3 regions of the Micromonospora sp. NPDC047557 genome follow, and region 3 is predicted to be linked to each of the others. Evidence: riboswitches for the same ligand, from Rfam matches in the RefSeq annotation. Region 3 holds a riboswitch; each other region holds the start of a gene.

Region 1 (7,618 bases), on a different contig from region 3:
GCGCAACCAGACCCGGCCGTTCCGGATCGACAAGCCGGGGCGGTACTCCCAGTTCCGCCTCGTCGTGACGAAGACCGTCGGTGCCGCGCAGCCGACCCTCGCCGAGATCGAGCTGCTCGCCGGCGGCGACCTCGACCTGGGCGGCGGCGACATCACGGTGACCGCCACCGACGGCGCGCACGCGCTCTCCGGCGCACCCGCGACGGTGGCGCTGGCCACGGTCACCGGCGGCGCCGCCGACGACTACCGGGCGACGATCGACTGGGGCGACGGCTCACCGGCCACCGAGGGCACCCTGACGCTGAGTTCGCGGGCCGTGTACCGCGTCAGCGGCGAACACACCTACGCCACGCCCGGCTACCACCAGGCGAACGTCACCGTCACCGACGGCACCAGCCAGGGCTCGGTGACGGTCGGCGTCGACGTCGCGTACGCGCCGAAGAACGGTCTCACCGCGGCGTTCGACACCGTGTGCGTCGGCGACGAGGGCATCCTCGCGGCGGACTGCGACGCGAAGTCGTGGGCGTACTCGCGGGCCGCCCTGGCCGCGGCCGGCGTGACCCAGGGTCAGCGGCAGCAGGTGCCGGGCACGGCGCTGGGCTTCACCCTGCCGCAGATCCCGGCCGGGCAGCCGGACAACGCCACCGGCAACGGCGCGACGATCGCTCTGCACCTGCCGTCCGACGCTCGGAACATCTCGTTCATCGGCGCCGGCACGCAGGGCAACCAGAGCACCGCCGGCACGGTGACGTTCAGCGACGGCAGCACCGCCAGCATCCCGATCCAGTTCAGTGACTGGACGCTGGGCGGCAACGCCAACGGCACCCCGTCGTACGGCAACATCGTGGTCGCGAAATCCGCGTACCGGCTCAGTGGCACGAGCCGCGACGGCGCGCAGCCGTTCCTGTTCGCCACCACGCCGTACCAGATCCCGGCGGGTAAGACGCTGGTCTCGGTGACCCTGCCGACGCAGACCGGCGATCCCCGCTCGGCGGGCCGGATCCACGTGTTCGCCGTCGCCGACGACGGCACGCCGGCCGCCGCGCTGGCGACCACCGCCCCCACCGACCAGAGCGTCGACGCCGGGCAGGTCCTCGCGGCGAACCTCGGGTCCGTGACCGGCGGCGTCCCCGGCGAGACCGGCTACCGCGCCCGCGTCCAGTGGGGCGACGGCACGGTTCCGGACGACGTCACGATCGGCGAGGCCGGCGCGCTGAGCGGCCAGCACACCTACGCGCGGGAGGGCACCTACACGGTGCACGTCACGGCGTGGGACACGCTGTCGAGCAGCACCGCCACCTTCACCGTCACCGTCCGGCGTGCCGGGCCGCAGCAGACGCTCGCGGTGTCCGGGCCTCAGCCGGTCGTCGCCGGTGACGCGGTCACGGTCGACGGCAGCGGCTTCGCCGCCGGCGAGCGGGTGACGGTGGTTCTGGCCGCCGGCACGACGCGGAGCGTGACGGTCTCGGCGTCCGCGACGGGCACGGTCCGCGCCTCCGTCGCGACGTCGGGGGACACGGCACCGGGCCGGTACGCCGTCAGCGCCACCGGCGCGTCCTCGGGTACGCCGGCGACGGCCACCGTCCAGGTGACCGCGCGCCCGGCGGGCCCGGCGTACCAGCCGCGCGTGTCGCTGCCCACGACGTCCGGACCGCGCGGCGCGTCGATCACGGTCGACGGCTCCGGGTTCGCGCCGAACGAGGCGATCACGGTCAGCGTCGGCGACGGTCGTGCGGTCGGCACGGTGCGCGCGAACGGCGACGGCGTGGTCTCCGGCGCGACCGTCAACGTTCCGGATTCGGCGCAGCCGGGCGTGACCAGTGTGATGCTGTCCGGCGCCACGTCGGCGACGGCCGTGTCCCGACCGTTCACGGTCACCGGCGCGAAGTAGGCCGGGAACAACACAGTCGGGCGGGCCGTGCTTCACGGCCCGCCCGACACCCGTTCTGGGCCCGCCCGATCTCGACCCCGAGACCCGCGCGCGTCACGCGTCGTGGTCGTGGATCGTGGGTCGCGCGTGGTGGCCGCGCGTCGTGCGTCGTCCCTCGCGCGTCGTGGTCGTACTCGTGCGTCGTGGTCGTGGTCGTGGGTCGCGCGTGGGTCGTGGGTCGTCGCGGTCGGGCGTCCTGGTCGCGCTTCGCGCTTCGCGCTTCGCGCGTTGAGGGGCGCGGGGCGCGGGTCGTGCGGCCGCCGGCCTTGCGTGGCCTTGTCGCTCCGCAGGACCGGAGAGGCCGTGTCGCCCGTGAGGCACATACCTCAGAGTCATATTTATACCTCTGAGGTATGTCGCTCACCGGTCCATACGCCTGCCGGCCGCCCCGACCCCGCCGCCGCCCGCTTCCCCGCCGCCGTCGGCTGGCGCCCGCGCGCCACCGACGTCCGCGATCCACCCGCCGGGGCCGGTACTGACGGTCAATGCCAGTGCCGGGCAGAGACCACCGATCCGATTCCGCCGGGCACGGGTCCGTCCATGCCGCCCCAAATCTGGGGCAGCTCTACAGGGTCCGTGGTCGACCCTCGTCACCCGCTCGCGGGTGCCGGGGGCGCGCTCAGGCGGAGCCGCCACCGTGGGCCCTGGCCGGTGAGCCGGACGATCGCCAACGGCTCGACGTCCAGTTGCCGGTACGTCGCCAGCGGCAGTCCCAGGGCGTGCACGACCGCGACCCGGATCACGAGCGGGTGGGTGACGGCCGTGACCCGCCGGCCGAGGCCGCGCTGTTCGTCCAGCCACCTGCCGACGCGCTCGCGCAGGGCGGCGACGGATTCGCCCCCGTGCGGCGCGGCGTCCGGGGTGGACAGCCACTCGCGCAGCGCGTCGGGCTGCCCGGCGCCGATCTCCTCCAGCGACCGGCCGGTCCAGTCGCCGTAGTCGCAGTCGGCCAGCGCCGGCTCCACGGCGGGCGCGAGGCCGAGGGCGTACGCGGTCTGGACGGCCGCCGCCGCGGGGCTGGACAGGCAGGCGTCGGCCTCGCCCGATGCTGCCCGCCGGCCCAGCACGGTGGGGGACAGGGCGAGGGCGGCGCCGCGGCCACCCTCGTCCAGTGCGTCGTTCCCGCCGAACCGGGCCCGCCGCAGGGCGTCGGTGTGACCGTGGGCGACCAGCCGCAGGCTGGTGGCGTTCACCCGGCCGGTCGTGCGTCGGTGACCGCGCGCTGCCGGTGCATCAGGGCGGCGAAGAGCAGGCCGATCCCGGTCCACAGCACCACCTGGGTGCCGAGGGAGGCGAGCCGGAAGCTCCACAGCAGCGTGGCGGGGAAGTCGCCCGGGACCTCCTGGAACGACGGCAGCACCACGTAGGCCACGCCGGTGACCAGCAGGAAACCGCCGACCGCCGCGGCGGCGCGCAGCCACACCGGCGCCTGCTCGCCGACCGACCGGTAGCCCAGCGAACCGGACCAGACCGCCACCAGGCCGAGGACCACCAGCAGCAGGTAGGTGACCGTGCGCTGGTTGATGGTGGCCGGGTCGCCGACGGCCGGAGGGTTCGGCGGGTACTTGAGGAACGGCACGATCACCGCGCCGAGCAGCGCGCCGCCGGCCAGCAGCAGGCCGGACCACCCGTCGTCAACCGTGCGCCGCCGCCGGTTCAGCAGGACGTACGCGGTGGCCAGCAGGCCACCCATCGCGGCGCCGAACAGGGCGGTGGCCAGGAACAGCCCGCCGCGCTGGCCGTTCCTGCTGACCAGAGCGTCCTCGTCGTGCTGGTGCCCCCCGGTGGCGGGTTCGGCGTGTGCCGCCTCCTCGAGGGCGATGGCCGCCTCGACGTGGGGTTCGCCGACGACGTAGGCGAACGTTCCGGCGAGCAGGCCGGCCACCAGGCCAGCGAGCAGCCCGCGCAGGAGAACCGTGACGAACGTGGGTGCGCTGCCGGTGCCGCTCAGTGGCACGGGACACCGAGCAGGTGCCGGCCGTCGTGCATCAGTTCGTGCAGGTACATCCCGCTGCGCGAGACCGCGCCCTGGTCGAAGGCGACGAGATAGGCCAGCAGGGTGAGTACGGCGACGGTGGCCAGGACCGTCCACAGGAGACGGGTCGGGGCAGCGGGGTGCACCAGCGGCTGGCTGGACGTGGAACTGGACATGCGCGCACGAACCTCCTCGGGGATGACGCGTCCCCATCGCAAGGCTGCGGACGACCGAGCGTCCTGGCTCGCGGGCCCCAAGGTCGGGGACCGCTCACAGTGGCGCGACCGCGCCGGATTCTCACCGGCTTCCCTCGCGTCGCCGCAGATAGTGGGTCGACCGTAGCGGTGCCGGTTCTCCTCGGTCAAGCCGACGGCGATGTCCGAACGCGACGCCGCCCGATGCTCGCGCGTCCGCCGTCGCCGACGGATCGACGACGGCCGTCAGCGACGACCGCGACACGCCCGAACCCGACATGTGGGGTGTGACAAAGCCGGCCGCCCCTATATATGGTGTCGACCGCAGCTGGTTCGGCCACTCATCCCAGGGTGGCCGAGGCAAGAGGGAACCCGGTGGAATTCCGGGACTGCCCCGCAGCGGTGAGTGGGAACGACCGCCGTCATCAGCACTGGGCCGCCACCTGGCCTGGGAAGCGACGGCCAGTAGGGGACCGGGTTAACCCCGGTCGTGCCCGCGAGTCCGAAGACCTGCCAGCGCGCCGCGTACCCGCATCCGGGTGGGCGGTGGTCCGAGGCCGCGTGGGACGGCCGACGCCTTTCGGATCCGCGCCCCCGGCGTGGCGTCCGTCGGTGTCGGTCTCCTCGTGCCGAAGGCCATCAGGTCCTCAAGCTCGCGAGGAGTGAGTGGTGACAGTTACCGAGGTAGCCGCGGCCGGCGGCGAGACGGCCCTCCGGGGTACGCCGACGCAGGTCCGCGAACGCGACGGCGCCAGCGAGCCGGTGGACGTGCGCAGGCTCGTCGCCGAGGTCGAGCGCTGGGCCGACGACCTGCCCGACGTCGATCCGCTGCGGGTGGCGACCCGCACGATCAGCGGCCTGTACGACGGCGCGACGACAGCCGAGCTGGACCGGCTGACCATCCAGACCGCAGCCGAGATGATCGGTACGGAGCCGCAGTACTCGCGCCTCGCCGCCCGGCTGCTGGCCAGCCACATCGACCGGGAGGTACGTCGACAGGGCGTCACCTCGTTCAGCGCGGCGATCCGGACCGGCCACGCGCAGGGGCTGATCGGAGACGAGACCGCCGCGTTCGTCGCCGCGCACGGCCGCACACTCGACGACGCCGTCGACGCCGACGGCGACCGCCGCTTCGAGTACTTCGGGCTGCGTACGGTCTACGACCGGTACCTGCTGCGCCACCCCACCACCCGGCTGGTGCTGGAGACCCCGCAGTACTGGCTGCTGCGGGTGGCCTGCGGCCTGTCCCGTACGCCGGACGAGGCGGTGGGCTTCTACCGGCTGATGTCCAGCCTGGCCTACCTGCCCAGCTCCCCGACGCTGTTCAACTCCGGCACCCGGCACACGCAGATGTCCTCGTGCTACCTCGTCGACTCGCCGCGCGACGAGTTGGACTCGATCTACCAGCGCTACGCCCAGGTCGCGAGCCTGTCCAAGTTCGCCGGTGGCATCGGCATCGCGTACTCCCGCGTCCGGTCCCGGGGCGCGCTGATCCGCGGCACAAACGGGCAGTCCAACGGGATCGTGCCGTGGCTGCGCACGTTGGACGCGAGCGTCGCCGCAGTCAACCAGGGTGGCCGGCGCAAGGGCGCGGCCTGCGTCTACCTGGAGCCGTGGCATCCGGACATCGAGGAGTTCCTGCAACTGCGGGACAACACCGGCGAGGACGCCCGGCGTACCCACAACCTGAACCTCGCCAACTGGATCCCGGACGAGTTCATGCGCCGGGTCGAGGCCGACGAGGTGTGGTCGCTGTTCGACCCGGACGAGGTTCCCGAGCTGCCCGACCTGTGGGGGGAGCGGTTCGACGCCGCGTACCGGGCGGCCGAGGCGCAGGGCCGCTACGTGCGGCAGGTGCCGGCGCGGGAGCTGTACGGGAAGATGATGCGCACCCTGGCCCAGACCGGCAACGGCTGGATGACCTTCAAGGACGCGGCCAACCGGCTGTGCAACCAGACGGCCGAGCCGGGCAACGTGGTGCACCTGTCCAACCTCTGCACCGAGATCATCGAGGTGTCCAGCGACGCCGAGACCGCGGTGTGCAACCTCGGCTCGGTGAACGTCGCCGCCCATCTGACCGGGAGCGGCATCGACTGGCCGCGACTGCGCGCCACGGTCCGGACGGCGGTGACGTTCCTCGACCGGGTCATCGACATCAACTACTACCCGACCTCGCAGGCGGCGGCGAGCAACCCCCGTTGGCGGCCGGTCGGGCTCGGACTGATGGGCCTGCAGGACGTGTTCTTCGCACTGCGGCTGCCGTTCGACTCGCCGGCCGCGCGGGAGTTGTCCACCCGGATCAGCGAGGAGCTGTACCTGACGGCGCTGGAGACCTCCGCCGACCTGGCGCGCCAGTTCGGCGCCCATCCGGCGTACGCCCAGACCCGGGCCGCGCGGGGCCAGCTCCAGCCCGACCTGTGGGGTGTCGAGGGTACGCAGACCGCGCGCTGGGCCGCGCTGCGCCAGCGGGTCGGGGAGTACGGGCTGCGCAACTCGCTGCTGGTGGCGGTCGCGCCGACCGCGACCATCGCCTCGATCGCCGGTTGTTACGAGTGCGTCGAGCCGCAGGTCTCCAACCTGTTCAAGCGCGAGACCCTGTCCGGGGAGTTCCTCCAGATCAACACGGCCCTGGTTCGCGAGCTGAAGGCGCGTGGCCTGTGGACCGAGCAGATCCGGTCGGCGATCCGGCGCGCGGAGGGGTCGGTGCAGGACGTCGCGGAACTCCCGGCCGACGTGCGGGAGCTGTTCCGCACCGCGTGGGAGCTGCCGCAGCGGGCGCTGATCGACCTGGCCGCCGCCCGCGCCCCGTTCATCGACCAGTCCCAGTCGCTGAACCTGTTCCTGGCCTCGCCTACCATCGGCAAGCTCTCCTCGATGTACCTGTACGCCTGGAAGACCGGGCTGAAGACCACCTACTACCTGCGCTCCCGTCCCGCCACGCGCATCCAGCAGGCCACCGTCACGCCCGCCGCCGTCGCCCTCGTCACGCCGTCGGCGAGCGACGCCGAGGCGCTGGCCTGCTCGCTGGAGAACCCCGAGTCGTGCGAGGCGTGCCAGTGACCGCTTCCGACACCACCGCCGACACCACCGCCGACACGAGGACCACGCACATGCTGCTCGACCCCGGGATGGATCTCACTCTCCGCCCGATGCGCTACCCGCACTTCTTCGACCGGTTCCGCGCCGCCATCCGCAACACCTGGACGGTCGAGGAGGTCGACCTGCACGCCGACCTCGCCGATCTGGACAGGTTGTCGCCGGCTGAGCGGCACCTGGTCAGCCGCCTCGTCGCGTTCTTCGCCACCGGCGACACGATCGTCGCCAACAACCTCGTGCTCAACCTGTACCAGCACGTCAACAGCCCGGAGGGCCGCCTCTACCTGTCGCGGCAGCTGTTCGAGGAGGCCGTGCACGTCCAGTTCTACCTCAACCTGCTCGACACGTACGTGCCCGACGAGACCGAGCGGTTCGCCGCCTTCGCCGCCATCGAAAACATCCCCTCGATCCGCCGCAAGGCCG
Region 2 (7,618 bases), on a different contig from region 3:
GGTCGCCAGCTCGCGGCGGTGAAAGCCGGTCAGGTCCAGGCGGTCCAGCACCTCGTGCACAGCGGCGACGTCCGCGGTCGACTCGCGACCCAGCGTCGGGATGTAGGGGGTGCGGCCGAGCAGCACGTAGTCCAGCACCGACATGCCGGGCGGCACCACCGGGGACTGCGTCACCGTCGCCACCACCCGGGCGCGGTCGCGGCGGCGCAGTGCGGTGCTCGGCGTACCGAACAGGGTGATGGCCTCCGGCGCGGGCAGCAGGCCGCCGACGGCGCGCAGCAGGGTGGATTTGCCGGCGCCGTTCGGGCCGATCACGGTGACCCACTCGCCGGCCGCGACGGTGAGGTCGACGCCGGCGAGGATCGGCGTGCCGCCCAGACTGACGTGCAACCCCCGCACCTCGACGGCCGGCGCTTCGGCCTGCCGGGGAGCGGACCCGCTCGCCGGTCCGGGCTCGGGGCTCACGTGAGCACCCGTCGGGCGGTCCGCAGCACGAGGACGAAGAACGGGCCGCCGAGCAGTGCGGTGACCACGCCGATGGGCACCTCGGCCGGGGCGGCGGCGGTCCGGGCCACCACGTCGGTCAGGGCCAGGAAAGCGCCCCCGAACAGCAGTGACAGCGGCAGGATCACCCGGTAGCTCGACCCGGCGAGCAGCCGGACGGTGTGCGGCACGATGATGCCGACGAAGCCGATGAGCCCCGTCGCGGAGACCGCTGCGGCGGTGCCCAGCGACGCGGCGGCGATCAGCAGGTAACGGGTGCGCTGCGGGTGCAGGCCGAGGCTCCTCGCCTCGTCGTCGCCGACCGCGAGGACGTCCAGCTCGCGGCGGTGCAGCAGCACCACCACGGTGGTCAGGGCGGCGTACGGCAGCACCAGCAGCACGTCGTGCCAGCCAGCGGTGGCCAGCCGGCCGAGCAGCCAGGAGTAGACCGGCTGGATGCTGTCGGAGTGCCGCTGGAGCAGGTACGTCTGCCCGGCGGACAGGAACGCGGAGACCGCGACGCCGGCCAGGATCAGCATCGCCGGGGACCTGCTCCGCCCGCCGGCCGCGCCGAGCAGGTAGGTCATCGTCACGGCGAGCAGTGAGCCCGCGAACGCGGCCAGTGGGATGGTCAACGGCAGCCCGGAGATCGCGCCCTGCCGACCGACGCCGCCGAGGGCGATCACCGCGGTGACCGCGAGGCCCGCGCCGGCGGCCACGCCGAGCAGGTACGGGTCGGCCAGCGGATTGCGGAACACACCCTGGTAGCAGCCGCCGGCCAGGGCGAGCAGACCGCCGACGAGGAGGCCCAGCACGACCCGGGGCAGCCGCAGTTCGGTGACGATGGCGATTTCCCGCTCGGTCAGCCCGCTGTCGAGGTGCACCCCGGGGATCAGGTTGAGCAACTCGGCGGCGACGCTGCCCGGCGGCAGGCTGACCGGCCCGAGCGACACCCCGGCGAGGAGCGCGACGAGCACCGCGAGGACGCCGGCGACCAACCAGCGTTTGCGCACCCCGGCCGGCCGCGCCCCGGCAGAGGGCAGCCCATCAGACCGGGACCCCGCAGCTGGCAGCCCACCGGGCCGGGACGCGGAGGGCGTCCCGGCCGGCGGGGTGGCGGGGGTCGGGGTGACCACCGGTGGCGTCCCGGTCACCGACGGACGTCGGTCACGCGGGCACCTTGGCGACCGCGTCGATGATCACCCGGAGCAGGTCCACGATCCGCGGGCCCCAGCGGGAGGCGACATCGTCGTCCAGCGTGACCACCTGGTTGTTCTTCACGGCGGTGAGGCCGGCCCAGCCGCTGCGGGCCTTGACCGAGTCGCCGTTCTGCTGGCAGCACTTGGTGTCGGCCAGGAAGACGAAGTCCGGGTCGGCCTTGACGATGAACTCCTGGGAGAGCTGCGGGTAGCCGCCGCTCTTACCGCCCGCGTCGGCCGGGTCGGCGATGTTGACGAGGCCGACCTGGCTGTAGAGCGAGCCGATGAAGGTCTTGCTGGTCGCGCTGTACAGCTCCGGGCCCAGCTCGTGGTAGTAGGTGAGCTTCTCGGCACGCTGCGGCAGGTCCTTGACCAGCTTCGCGATGTCGTCCTTCATCCCGGTGGCGACGGCGGCGGCCTGGTCTGCGTGCCCGGTCAGGGTGCCCAGCTCGGTGATCTGCCGGTACGAGTCGTCAAGCGTCGTGGCGGCCGGGGTCACGTACACCGGGATCTTCAGCTTGCCGAGCTGGTCGACGATCTTGTTGATGTCGTTGGAGAGCACCACCAGGTCAGGGTTCTTGCCGGCGATCGCCTCGGCGTTGGGCTGGAAGCCGGACAGGTCGGTCTTGGGCGCGTCGGCCGGGTAGTTGGACTGGTCGTCGACCGCGCTCACCTGCGGGCCCGCGCCGATCGCGAAGAGCATCTCGGTGGCGGTGGCCGAGAGCGACACGATCTTCTCGGGACGCTTGTCGAGGGTGAGCGCGCCGACCGTCACCGGGTAGCTGGCGGCGGCGGTGCCCGCGCTCGGCTTGTCGTCGGTCTTCTCGGCGCAGGCGCCGAGGGCGAGCGCGGCGACCGCGAGGGTCGCGGCGAAAAGCCGAGGGGTACGTCTGGACATGGGGGCCTCCTGTCGGTCGAGGAGTGTGGTGCTTCGCCGACAGGACTCGTACGCCCGCCCACGAGGCGCCCTTCCTCGAGAGCGCGTGTCGCGACCCCTCCGCAGGCGACCTGGCTCGTCCCCGCCGTCGGGGCGGGGCATCACAGTTGCGGGACAGCGCCGGTTTCACACCGGCTTCGCTGCGGAGTGGTCGATAAGACGGTATCGCACCGCCAGGACGTGCCGGATCGATCAAGTGTTGATCAATACTCGTCGATCTGGATCGTGGTCACGGGGCGGCATATGTCCCGGATCGGGAGTCTCGGGAACGGGTGGTGGGGCCCCGCCGGGGGCGGAGCGGGGCCCCACCCGATCAGGAGGACGTGATGGTGACGTTGTCCACAGCCGCCTCCACCAGGCTGGCCCCGGAGGCGTCCGCCGCCTCGACGAGGATGCGGACCGACTGGCCGGCGTACGGGGTGAGGTTGAGGTTCGCCACCGCCCAGGTCCCGTTGCGGTTGGCGGCCGCGCCGGTCTGGGTGAGCAGGGCCGTGGTGCCGCCGTTGTGCACCACGCTCACCCGCAGGTAGTCGGCCGACGAGGCGTTCGACCCGTGCGCCAGGTACCAGGCCAGCGAGAGGGTCAGCGTGCCGGACGACGGCAGGGTCACCGCCGGGGACCGGGCGCTGGTCACGCCGCCGTCGACGTCGTAGTCACCCGCCGCCGAGCCGGCGAGCCGGCCGGTGACCAGGTCGTTGGATCCGGCGTACGGGGTGAGCTGCTTCGCGCCGGAGGACGTGGTGGCCTGGGCCGCGCCCACCTCGAACGCTCCGAGCGTCGCGGTGTCGGTGCCGGACGGGTTGATGGTCCAGCCGGTGGCGGTCTCGAAGGTGTCCGACCAGACAGTGGTGCCGCCACCGCCGCCGCAGTATTGCGCCTGCTTGCCGATGGCCCGGTACGGGCAGTCGGCGTACTCGCTGAGCATTAGCACGGCCTCGCGGTTGCGGGAGGTCTGCGCGGGGATGACCTCGTCGGGTGGGTAGAAACCGCCGCCGGAGGAGGAGCCGGGGTACATCTCGAAGGTGTACGCCCAGATGTTGTGGGTGGCCCACATCCAGTCGATGCTGGTGCCGTCGGCGATGTAGAGGTCGCTGGACTGCTCCGGCGTGTAGCTGTTGGTGGCCGCCATCTGCTGGCCGATGGTGGCGAAGGTGTTGTACTGGTCCGCGCTCATCCCGGACGGGTTGTTCGCGGTGGTGTAGCCGAAGGGCCAGAGCACGAGCTGCGAGTACGTGTGGAAGTCGATGTTCGCCTTGATCTGCTGGGCGCCACCGACGACGCGACTGTTGACGAAGTTGCGCAGCGCCTGCGTCTCGGGTGCGGAGAACGCGGACGGGCCACGGTAGGTCTCCGACGAGGTGGTGCCGGACGAGCCGCCGCAGCAGCCCCACTGGTAGGACCAGTTGCGGTTCAGGTCGGTGCCGACGTTTGACGAGCCGCTGTTGGGCTGGCGGTTCTTGCGCCAGGACCGGTACGACCCGGTGGCGATGTCGTACTCGCTGCCGTCCGGGTTGACCGTCGGCACGATCCAGATCTCCCGGCTGTTGACGATGTTGGTGATCCGGGAGTCGCTGCCGTAGCTGTCCGTGAAGAGGTTGAGCAGGTAGATCGCCATCTCGACGGTCAGGTGCTCGCGGGCGTGCTGCTGTGCGTTGAACAGGATCTCCGGCTCGTTCTCGTCGGTGCCGACGTTGTCGGAGATCTTCACGGCCATCAGGTCGCGGCCCTCGTACGACGTACCAATGCTGATCTTGCGGGCGATGGCCGGGTGGTCGGCGACGGCCTGGTTCACGACGGCGGTCAGTTCCGCGTAGTCGTGGTAGTTGGAGTCGGCGGGCGGGAACGCCAGCGTGCCCATCTCACCGGCGCCGCGTTCGGCGTTCGGTGGCGGGGCGAGCGGTTCCAGCCGGAAGCCGAGCTTGCCGATGGCGGCGGCCTCGCCGGCGGTGGCCGAGACGTGCAGGACGCCGTGTTCGGAGTAGTCGATGGCGGCGCCGGTGCGGGCCACCGCGTTGCGGTCGGCGAGGGTCCGGGGCCCGAGCACCCGGTAGCCGGCGGCGGCCGACTCTGCGGTGCGGTCCGGTGCCGGTTTCGCGGCGACCGGTCCGGCGGCGACGGTGACGATTCCCAGCCCGGTGACGACGGCGAGCACCAGGAGGCGACGGAGAGGGTGGGGTCTGCCCAGGGTCATGGACTACCTCCTCGGAGGGCGGGGTGTCCCGCTCGGTGAAGCACACTTCACCATCAGTCACATGGTCATATCAATATTGATCGTTGCCTGATGCATCCCAGGTTGACCATCGCTGCGGCAAAGATTTTCTGTAGTCGAACATCTGGCGAAACTTCCCTCCAAGCGGAACACTGACCAGCGACGATGCCCCCACTCGACACCGCGGAGCACCCATGGCCTCCTCCCGCCTGCACGCGGCCGCCCTCGCCGGCGTCAGCGCGCTCACCCTGCTCGCCACCGCAGCCCCCGCGACGGCGGCCCGGCCGCCGGCCCCCACCCACGACGAGCAGATCACCTTCCAGGACTGGTCCGGCCCCGCCGACTGGCACCGGGGCAGCCGGGACGGCACCCGCGTCGTGCCCGGCCCGCGAGCGGGCGTCACCCTGGCCCGCCCGGCCGGCACCATCGAGTACGCCGACCCGCACACCGGCACCACCCGCTCCTGGGAGTACGGCACCTGGACCTCGCCGGTGACCCAGATCGGCTTCGACGCGACCGAGCTGATCGCCTCCTGGAACGCCGAGACCCCCGCCGGCACCTGGATCCAGGTGGAGATGCAGGGCAGCTACACCAGCGGCGACCAGACCCCGTGGTACGTCATGGGCCGCTGGGCCTCCGGCGACACCGACATCAAGCGGACCAGCGTCAACAAGCAGGGTGACCCCTGGTCGACCATCTGGACGGACACCTTCAGCATCGACGACGCCGACGCCGGGGTGCTGCTGCGGTCGTACCAGCTGCGGCTGACCCTCTACCGGGCGCCGGGGCAGACCGCCGCGCCGGTGGTGCGGATGCTCGGCGCGATGAGTTCCACGGTGCCGGACCGGTTCACCGTGCCGCCGAGCGCCGGGCACATCGCCTGGGGTGTCGAGCTGCCGGTGCCGCGCTACTCGCAGAACGTCCACAAGGGGCACTACCCCGAGTACGACGGCGGCGGTGAGGCGTGGTGCTCGCCCACCTCCACCGAGATGGTCGTCGAGTACTGGGGGCGCAAGCCGTCGGAGGCCGACACCTCCTGGGTGGACCCGACCTACCCCGACCCGACGGTCAACCACGCCGCCCGGATGACCTACGACTACGCGTACGACGGCGCCGGCAACTGGCCGTTCAACACCGCGTACGCGGCCAGCTTCCCGGGACTGGAGGGGCGGGTCACCCGGCTGCACTCGCTGGACGAGCTGGAACGCTTCATCGCCGCCGGCATCCCCGTGGTGACCAGCCAGTCCTTCCTGGCCAGCGAGCTGGACGGGGCGAACTACGGCACCTCCGGGCACCTGTTCGTGGTGGTCGGCTTCACCGCTGACGGTGACGTCATCGTCAACGACCCCGCGTCGTCCAGCAACGACGTCGTGCGCAACGTCTACAAGCGGGCGCAGTTCGAGCAGATCTGGCTGCGAACCAAGCGCACCAACGCCAGCGGCGGAGTCTCCGGCGGCTCGGGCGGCATCGCGTACCTCATCAAGCCCACCGCGAAGCCCTGGCCCAAGGTCCCCGGCTCCACCAACTGGTAGGCCCAGCGGGGGTTGCGCTGGAACGGTGTTGATCAAGAGGTTTGCGTCACCGGAAGCCGTCCTGGTGACGCAACCTCTTGATCACGGCGGTGGGGCGGCGTTCCGGCCCTACGGCTTCCGCTCAGGCTCGTCGGGCTGGTCGTCGTCGCCGGCCAGGGCCGCGCGGAGGCGTTCCTTCTCGGTGCGGCGGCGCTCGGCGGCGGCGGCCATCTCCTCGGCCATCTCGTCGCGCCAGCCGCGCAACAGGAAGAAGGAGAGCGCGGCGGAGAAGACCAGCGCCAGCATCAGCTTCAGGAACACGTTCATGTCGACCAGCCAGAGACCCGCCAGCACGGCGACGAACAGCCCGATCCGGCCCAGCGTGTACTTGACCGCCGCGCTCACCTGCACCACTTCCGTTCTCTCCGTCAGCCGCCGGTGCCGGCGGAAGAGTCAACCTGGTCGGGGTCAGCCGGTCCGGCGGGCCAGCCAACGGACGCCGCGGAACCACACCAGCGCGTACGCCACGGTGAACGCCAGCGCCCCCAACGCGCCGGACAGCAACGCCGGGAACCCGGCAGCCAGCCCGGCGACCACCAGCCCCACGAGCACCGCGACCGCCAGCGCGACGAACGCCGCCACCACCCGGGCCGCGCCGAAATCCCAGGCCCGGAAGTCGTCCCAGAACAGCCAGGCCGGCAGGATCACGGCCAGCCATCCGTTGGTGTGGCCGAAGTCGCCAGCGCCGAACGAGGCGAACGCCCACTCGAACAGCACGAGCGCCAGCACGCCGATGACCAGGCCGGCCAGGCACACCCCGAGCAGGTCGCCCAGGGTACGCACGCGTCCCTCGGCGTCCCGCCGGGGAAACCCGCCCTGCTGCTCGGCTCCGCGCTGCTCGGTCATCGACTGCGAGGGTACGTGGTGCCTCAGGCCCAGACCTGCTGCGGCTCGGCGCGGCGCTCGGACAGCGACGGCGCCTTGTCGTACTCCCGGACCACGTTGTAGCGGGTGTCCCGCTCGACCGGCTGGAACCCGGCATCCCAGATCAGGTGCAGCAGGTCGTCGCGGTGCATGGTGTTCGGGGTGCCGTACGAGTCGGCGTCGTGGGTGATCTTGTATTCGACCACCGAGCCGTCCAGGTCGTCCACACCGAAGTTCAGCGAGAGCTGGGCCACCGAGAGACCGTGCATCACCCAGAAGTTCTTCAGGTGCGGCACGTTGTCGAAGAGCAGCCGGGACACGGCGAACGTCTTCAGCGACTCGGCAGGCGAGGCCA
Region 3 (7,618 bases):
TCCCCGGGCCGCCTGGTGCGGCGCGGCGGCGCGAATCGTGGCCGGCAGGTGCAGCGCGCCGACCCGAGCGGCCGGCACCCGGGCCCCGGTGGTGCGTCCCCGCCCGGTGCGGGCGCGCGACCGCCGCCCGGGCACGCCGTCACCGACGCCCGGCGCGGTGAGCAACCGGGCCCGCAGACCACCCTGGGGTACGGCCACCGGCTGACCCTGCCCGCCGGAGCCCCGCTGCCGGGTCGGATCGTCGTCGCCACCGTGCACCCCCGCGCTCCGACGGTGCCCGCCCCCGTCGTCGTCCCTCCCGTTCGGCGACTCAGCGCCGCCGTCCGGGCCGACGTCGGCGCGGGACCCCGAGCGCTCGGTCGCGCCGGATGCATCCTGGTCAACGGCGTCGCCGCTGCCACCGTGGGGTCCCGCGCCGTCGGGGCCGCTGCGGCCGGCGCCGCCGCCGGCACCGCCCTGCGGGCCACCGCCGTCCGGGCCGCCGTGCCCGCCGGAGCCACCGCCCGGGCCGCCACCGTCGGGGTCCGAGCCGTCGGGGCGCGATCCAGCGGGGCCACCGTCGTGCGGGCCGCCGTCGTCGTCCGGGTCGTCGGGGTGGGCGTCCTGGGCGCGCTGCAACGCCTCGTCGAGGCGCTTCTCATCCAGGCCCGGCGTGTCGAACGGATCGCGGCGGCGGCGGTGCGGCAGGGCGAGGCGGGCGGCGACCCGTACGTCGTCGATGGTGACCCGGTCCCGGCCGTGCCAGGCGGCGTGGGCGAGGGCGGTACGGGCGGTGACGATGTCGGCGCGCATCCCGTCCACGTCGAACGCGGCGCACACCTCGGCGATCTGCCGCAGCGCGGCGTCCGGAAGACGTACCCCGGGAAGCCGGCGGCGGGCGGCGGCCACCTGGGCGGCGATCTGGGCGTCGGCGTCGGCCCACCGGGCGGCGAAGCCCGCCGGGTCGGCGTCGGCGGCGAGCCGGCGACGCACCACCTCGACCCGGACCTCCGGGTCCCGGCTGGCACCCACCTCGACGGTGAGCCCGAACCGGTCGAGCAGCTGCGGTCGCAGCTCCCCCTCCTCCGGGTTCATGGTGCCGACCAGCAGGAAGCGGGCCGCGTGGCTGACCGAGACGCCCTCGCGCTCGACGTGGCTGCGGCCCATCGCCGCCGCGTCGAGCAGCAGGTCGACGAGGTGGTCGTGCAGCAGGTTGACCTCGTCGACGTAGAGCACGCCCCGGTGCGCGGCGGCGAGCAGGCCCGGTTCGAAGGCGCGTACCCCCGCACCGAGGGCCTTCTCCAGGTCGAGCGAGCCGACGACCCGGTCCTCGGCGGCGCCGACCGGCAACTCCACGAGACGGGCCGGACGGGTCTCGGCGGTGGCGTCGGCCGGGTGCGGCCCGTCCGGGCAGCCCGGGTCGGGCTCGGCGGGGTCGCAGCCGAAGCGGCAGCCGGCGACCCGACGGACCGGGGGCAGCAACGCGGCGAGGGCGCGCACGGCGGTGGACTTGGCGGTGCCCTTCTCGCCGCGCACGAGGACCCCGCCGATCGCCGGGGAGACGGCGTTGAGCAGCAGCGCCAACCGCATGTCGGCCATGCCGAGCACCGCGCTGAACGGGTAGATCGTCACTGCGCCTTCTTTCGTTCGCGACTGCGGGGCTCGCAAAACCGGCTCACTCCTCGCGCTCACACCCGGTCCTCCAGATCGCCCTCGCTGGCCAGGTACGTGTCACGGAGTCGGTCCAGGGTGGCCGGCTCGGGTTTGGCCCACAGCCCCCGGTCGGCGGCCTCCAGCAGCCGCTCGGTGATGCCGCGCAGCGCCCACGGGTTGGACTGCTCCAGGAACTCCCGGGTGGTGTCGTCGAAGAGGTACGCGGCGGCCAGGTGCTCGTACATCCAGTCGTCGACCACGCCGGCGGTGGCGTCGTAGCCGAACAGGTAGTCCACGGTGGCCGCCAGCTCGAACGCGCCCTTGTAGCCGTGCCGGCGCATCGCCGCGATCCACTTCGGGTTGACCACCCGGGCCCGGAACACCCGCCGGGTCTCCTCGCCCAGCGTGCGGGTGCGCACGTCGTGCGGCATCGCCGAGTCACCCACGTACGCCGCCGGCGACGTGCCGGTGAGGTGACGGACCATCGCCACCATCCCGCCGTGGTACTGGAAGTAGTCGTCCGAGTCGACGATGTCGTGCTCGCGGGTGTCCTGGTTCTTCACCGCCACCGCGATCCGCGCGAAGGAGCGTTCCATGTCGGCGCGCGCCTCCCGCCCGTCCAGGCCCCGGCCGTACGCGTAGCCGCCCCACACCGCGTACACCTCGGCCAGGTCGGCGTCGCTGCGCCAGGTCCGCGCGTCGATCAGCGGCAGCAGGCCCGCGCCGTACGCCCCGGGCTTGGAGCCGAAGATCCGGGCGGTGGCCCGCCGCTCGTCGCCGTGCTCGGCGAGGTCGGCGGCGACGTGCGCCCGCACGTAGTTCTCCTCGTCCGGCTCGTTCAGCGCGGCGACCCGCCGTACGGCGTCGTCGAGCAGCGCCACGACGTGCGGGAACGCGTCGCGGAAGAAGCCGGAGATGCGCACGGTCACGTCGACGCGGGGCCGGCCCAGCTCGGCGGTCGGCACCACCTCGATGCCGGTGACCCGCCGGGACCGGTCGTCCCAGACCGGGCGGCAGCCCAGCAGCGCGAGCACCTCGGCGATGTCGTCGCCCTGCGTGCGCATGGCACTGGTGCCCCACACGGTCAACCCGACCGAGCGGGGGTACGTGCCGGTGTCGGCGAGGTGCCGGGCCAGCAGCGAGTCCGCGAGGGCCACCCCGACGTCCCAGGCGTTGCGGCTGGGGATGGCCTTCGGGTCGACGGAGTAGAAGTTGCGGCCGGTGGGCAGCACGTTGACCAGGCCCCGGGTGGGTGAACCGGACGGTCCGGGCGGCACGAACCGCCCGTCCAGCGCCCCGAGGGTGTGGGTCAGTTCGTCGGTGGTGCGCGCGAGCCGGGGCACCAGTTCGGTGGCCGCGAAGCGCAGCACCGCGACGAGGTCCGGGATCGGTTGCCCGGTCACCTCCACGACCACCGCGTCGACGGCGTCGACGTCCCAGCCGAGCGTCTCCATCCCGATGACCAGCCTCCGGGCGAGCGCCTCGATGAGGTCGACGGCGTCGGCGGCGGTGCCGGCCGGCCCGTCCACGATGTCGGTCAGCGCCGCCGGCACGCTCAGGCGCTGTCCCGGCGACGCGAGCAGGTCCTGCTCGTCGAGGCCGTACGCGGCGGCGAGGGCCTGCCGCAGGCCGGGCAGGGCGTGGTTGCCGCCCCAGATCTGCGGGGCGCGCAGCACGGCGAGCACCAGGTTGACCCGTGGTTCACCGGTCGGCGCGTCGGCGAGGATGTGCAGCCCGTCGCGGATCTGCACGTCCTTGACCTCGCAGAGGTACCCGTCGAGGTGCAGCACGAAGTCGTCGAAGTCGTCGGCGTCGGGCATCGCCTCGGCGTGCAGGTCGTGGTGCAGTTCGGCGGCGCGCACCAGGTCCCAGATCTGCGCCCGCACGGTGGGCACCTTGGCCGGGTCGAGGGCCTGCACGGTCGCGTACTCGTCGAGCAGTTGCTCCAGCTTGGCCAGGTCGCCGTAGGTCTCGGCGCGGGCCATCGGCGGCACCAGGTGGTCGATCACCACGGCGTGCGCCCGCCGCTTGGCCTGGGTGCCCTCGCCGGGGTCGTTGACGATGAACGGGTAGACCAGCGGCAGATCACCGAGGACCGCGTCGGGCGCGCAGTCGGCGGCCAGGCCGAGGCCCTTGCCGGGCAGCCACTCCAGGGTCCCGTGCTTGCCCAGGTGCACCACGGCGTCCGCGCCGAAGCCGCCGTCCGCGACGGGCGCGGCCAGCCAGCGGTACGCGGCCAGGTAGTGGTGGCTCGGCGGCAGGTCCGGGTCGTGGTAGATGGCGATCGGGTTCTCCCCGAAGCCGCGCGGCGGCTGGATCAGCAGCACGACGTTGCCGAAGCGCAGCCCCGCGAGCACGAGGTCCCCGCCGTCGGTGTAGAGCTCGCCGGGCGGCTCACCCCAGTGCTCCCGCATCCGCTCGCGCAGCTCGGCCGGTACCTGGTCGAACCATCGCCGGTAGGTCTCGCCGGGCACCCGGGCCTCGGCGGCGGCCAACTGCTCCGGGGTGAGCCACTCCACGTCGTGACCACCGGCGGCGATCAGGGCGTGGATCAGCGCGTCGCCGTCGTCGGGCGGCGGCGCGTCCCCCAGGTCGTAGCCGGCCTCGGCCAGTGCGGCGAGCAGCCGGACCGCCGAGACGGGGGTGTCCAGCCCGACGGCGTTGCCGACCCGGGAGTGCTTGGTGGGGTACGAGCTGAGCACCACGGCGACCCGCTTGTCGGCGTTGGGCACGTACCGCAGCCGGGCGTGTCGTACCGCGATGCCGGCCACCCGGGCGGCCCGCTCGGGGTCGGCCGCGTAGACCGAGAGGCCGTCCGCGTCGATCCGCTTGAACGAGAACGGCACGGTGACGATCCGGCCGTCGAACTCGGGGATGGCCACCTGCATCGCCGCGTCCAACGGGGACAGCCCAGCGTCGCTGCCGGCCCACTGCTCCCTGGTGCTGGTCAGGCAGAGCGCCTGAATGACGGGCACGTCCAGGGCGGCGAGCGCGCCGACGTCCCACGCGTCCTCGTCGCCGCCGGAGGACGCGTCGGCGGCGACCGCGCCGCCGGCCGCGAGCACGGTGACCAGCAGCGCGTCACAGCGGGCGAACAGCCCGAGCGGGCCCGCGCCCGTGGTCAGGCCGCGCAGCGAGCCACAGAAGATCGGCAGCGGGTTGCCCCCGGCCTCCCGCACGGCCTCGGCCAGGACGTCGACGAAGGCGGTGTTGCCGGCGAGGGCGTGCGCCCGGTAGAAGACGATCCCCACGGTGGGACGCTGCGGGTCGGTCGGGTGGTCGCCGTGCACGCCGTACGCCGGGGTGGGCGCGGGCGGGGCGAACCCCTCGCCGGTGAGCAGCACCGTGTCGCTGAGGAACCGGGCCAGGTGCCCGAGGTTGTCCGGCCCGCCCTCCACCAGGTACGCCAGCGCCTGGGTGACCACTCCGGACGGCACCGTGGAGATTGCCATCAGCTCCGCGTCGGGCACCGCCTCACCGCCGAGCACGACCGTCGGCACGCCGGTGGCGAGCACCGCGGCGAGGCCGTCCGGCCACGCCTGCCGACCCCCGAGCAGACGTACGACGGCGAGGTCGACCCCGTCGAGCAGGGCGGGCACCTCGTCGGCCGCCACCCGCGCCGGGTTGGCGAGCCGGTAGTCGGCGTCGCTGGCGCGGGCGGCCAGCAGGTCGGTGTCGGCGGTGGAGAGCAGCAGAACGCGCACGGCAGGCTCCGGACGGTAACGTCGGCACGCTCGCGAGAGCGACCAGACGACGTGTGATGGGCGCAGGGTTCAGCGAAAACCGCGATCCGGCCGGCTCAGCGGCCTGCGGCCGGGAGCGACGGGCGGCGCGGTCCGGAACTCAGCGGTGAACGGAGTCGATGCCGATCGCGGCGGCGGCACGGCCGCGGTGCGCAAGACGGCAGCAGCCGTCGATGATGGAGACGCCAAGCGTCATCGGGTCCTCCTCGGGTGTCCACGCCCTGGGGTACGTCCCGACGGCCGAAGTATCCTGGCTTCCGGATCGATGCTCTCCCCCGGCCTTCCAACCGCAGACACACGGTCGTGACTCACGAGGGGGGATCGCTCCCCGGTGACAGTGGCGGGACCGCGTCGGATTCGCACCGACTTCCTTCACTGCCGTCAGGCCGCGAATGCTGCCACACCCCTGCGCTGCGGGTCAACGCCGCTCCGGCCCGCCGAGCGGGCGTGCGTCACCGAGCCTCAACTGTCGACGCGACAGCCGATCACCTGACCTCGATGCCCCGGATCAATGCCCGACATCCTCTGCTCTGCTTCCCTATACGCAACGAGAAGGGAGCGTCACTGGCGCTTATGGGTAAGCAGAGCAAAGGATCGGCAGAGCACTCTGGCTCGCGCCGCTGGCCCGGCGGTGGTGGCTTCTGGGCTGAGGAGTCTCAGCGGGCGTGGCGCTCCGGGTGTGCCCGATTCCACACCCGCATCCGCTCGGGGTAGCCGGTGCGGGCCGCCTCGTACAGCGGCACCGCGTGCTTGCGGGCGATGGCGCCCGCCGCGCGGGGTGTGCCGGTGCGGCGGCGGATCCATTCGCCGTCGTGGGCGATCGCCACCACTGTGGTGTCGGTGGCGGTGGTCTCCGGCTCCAGGTAGAACTCCACTCCCCGCCGGCTGGCGACGAACGACTCCAGCGCGGCGAGATCGTCCCGGGTGGCCTCGCGGTCCAGCTTCGTCGGGGTCGCCTCGGTGCCCCGTGACCGCCGGTTGAACCAGCCCATGCCCAGCCCCTCTCCTCGGACGCCACTCCAGTTCAGCACCGATTCCTGGCAATACGCTGCACGCCAGGTGGGAGAAATCTGACTCGGCGGAGCGCGGACGGAACCGCTGGAGCGGGCGTACCGAACGGAAGCCCTGAAAGCGGGGGACAACACTCCCCGCCATATTCAACATATACCGCATGGGGGGACTTGCGGCAAGGCCCCCGGTGTACCGCAGAATTGCCCGTCCAAGGCCAGGACCTGCGGAAACGGGAGCCAATACATGCACAACTCGTCGGCGGCGGCCAGCGCGTTCGACCTTCCCGACAACCTCGCCGCCAAGGCCGACCCGGCGCTGATCGCCCGTGACGAGCAGCACTTCGCCGTCATCGCGGCGAGCCTGGAGCGGTCGATCGCCGACCTGTCCGACCGCCTCGACGTCGAGCGCCGGGCACCCGCCGGCAAGGGCCGCCAGGCGGTCGCCCGGGACGAGGAGATCCGCCGGTTGACCGGCCGCCTGCGCGCCCTGCGTCGCTTCGGTCTGGACCTGTGCCTCGGGCGCATCGTCAGCGCGGACGACCCCGAGCCGGTCTACATCGGACGCTTCGGCCTCACCGACGGCAACGGTCGGCGGCTGCTGCTCGACTGGCGCTCCCCCGCGGCCGAGCCGTTCTTCGGGGCGACCCACGCCAACCCGATGGGCCTGGCGAGCCGGCGTCGGTACCGCTGGACGCTCGGCCGGATCAGCGACTACTGGGACGAGGTGTTCACAGCGGACGGGTTCGAGGGGCACGCGGCGCTGGACAACCAGTCCGCGTTCATCGCCAGCCTCGGCGGCAACCGGTCGGCCCGGATGCGCGACGTGCTCGGCACCATCCAGGCCGACCAGGACGCCATCATCCGGGCCGGATCGCGCGGCGCTCTCGTCGTCGACGGCGGTCCGGGCACGGGCAAGACCGTGGTGGCCCTGCACCGCACCGCGTACCTGCTCTACTCCGACCCCCGCCTCGGTCACCGCCGCGGCGGGGTGTTGTTCGTCGGCCCGCACGAGCCCTACCTGGCGTACGTCGCCGACGTCCTGCCCAGCCTCGGCGAGGAGGACGTGCAGACCTGCACCCTGCGCGACCTCGTACCCCAGGGCGCCGCGGCGACGGTCGAGGCCGACCCGGCCGTGGCCCGCCTGAAGTCCTCCGCGGATCTGGTCCGGGCGATCGAGGCGGCCGTGCGGTTCTACGAGGAGCCGCCGACCACGGCGATGACGGTCACGGCCGG

What was found. A riboswitch is a leader RNA that binds a small molecule or an ion and turns the genes downstream of it on or off. The one in region 3 is predicted to bind cobalamin.
Region 1: linked by a shared signal. The riboswitch ahead of ACGGAQ_RS21455 (ribonucleoside-diphosphate reductase subunit alpha) and the one ahead of cobN (cobaltochelatase subunit CobN) in region 3 are both predicted to bind cobalamin.
Region 2: linked by a shared signal. The riboswitch ahead of ACGGAQ_RS05170 (ABC transporter substrate-binding protein) and the one ahead of cobN (cobaltochelatase subunit CobN) in region 3 are both predicted to bind cobalamin.

The regions. Positions count from the first base shown of each region.
Region 1 is NZ_JBIDDK010000009.1:134,600-142,217, forward strand. It holds gene ACGGAQ_RS21435 (GH92 family glycosyl hydrolase) at 1-1,891, shown strand, start outside; gene ACGGAQ_RS21440 (histidine phosphatase family protein) at 2,521-3,123, opposite strand; gene ACGGAQ_RS21445 (CbtA family protein) at 3,120-3,887, opposite strand; gene ACGGAQ_RS21450 (CbtB domain-containing protein) at 3,878-4,081, opposite strand; cobalamin riboswitch at 4,140-4,214, opposite strand; cobalamin riboswitch at 4,412-4,632, shown strand; gene ACGGAQ_RS21455 (ribonucleoside-diphosphate reductase subunit alpha) at 4,769-7,159, shown strand; gene ACGGAQ_RS21460 (ribonucleotide-diphosphate reductase subunit beta) at 7,210-7,618, shown strand, end outside.
Region 2 is NZ_JBIDDK010000001.1:1,114,917-1,122,534, forward strand. It holds gene ACGGAQ_RS05160 (ABC transporter ATP-binding protein) at 1-465, opposite strand, end outside; gene ACGGAQ_RS05165 (FecCD family ABC transporter permease) at 462-1,556, opposite strand; gene ACGGAQ_RS05170 (ABC transporter substrate-binding protein) at 1,651-2,580, opposite strand; adenosylcobalamin (AdoCbl) riboswitch at 2,643-2,785, opposite strand; gene ACGGAQ_RS05175 (M14 family zinc carboxypeptidase) at 2,933-4,810, opposite strand; gene ACGGAQ_RS05180 (C39 family peptidase) at 5,023-6,360, shown strand; gene ACGGAQ_RS05185 (DUF4229 domain-containing protein) at 6,469-6,744, opposite strand; gene ACGGAQ_RS05190 (hypothetical protein) at 6,808-7,245, opposite strand; gene mqnE (aminofutalosine synthase MqnE) at 7,269-7,618, opposite strand, start outside.
Region 3 is NZ_JBIDDK010000006.1:160,168-167,785, forward strand. It holds gene ACGGAQ_RS17100 (VWA domain-containing protein) at 1-1,671, opposite strand, end outside; gene cobN (cobaltochelatase subunit CobN) at 1,668-5,336, opposite strand; cobalamin riboswitch at 5,619-5,748, opposite strand; gene ACGGAQ_RS17110 (hypothetical protein) at 6,032-6,367, opposite strand; gene helR (RNA polymerase recycling motor ATPase HelR) at 6,630-7,618, shown strand, end outside.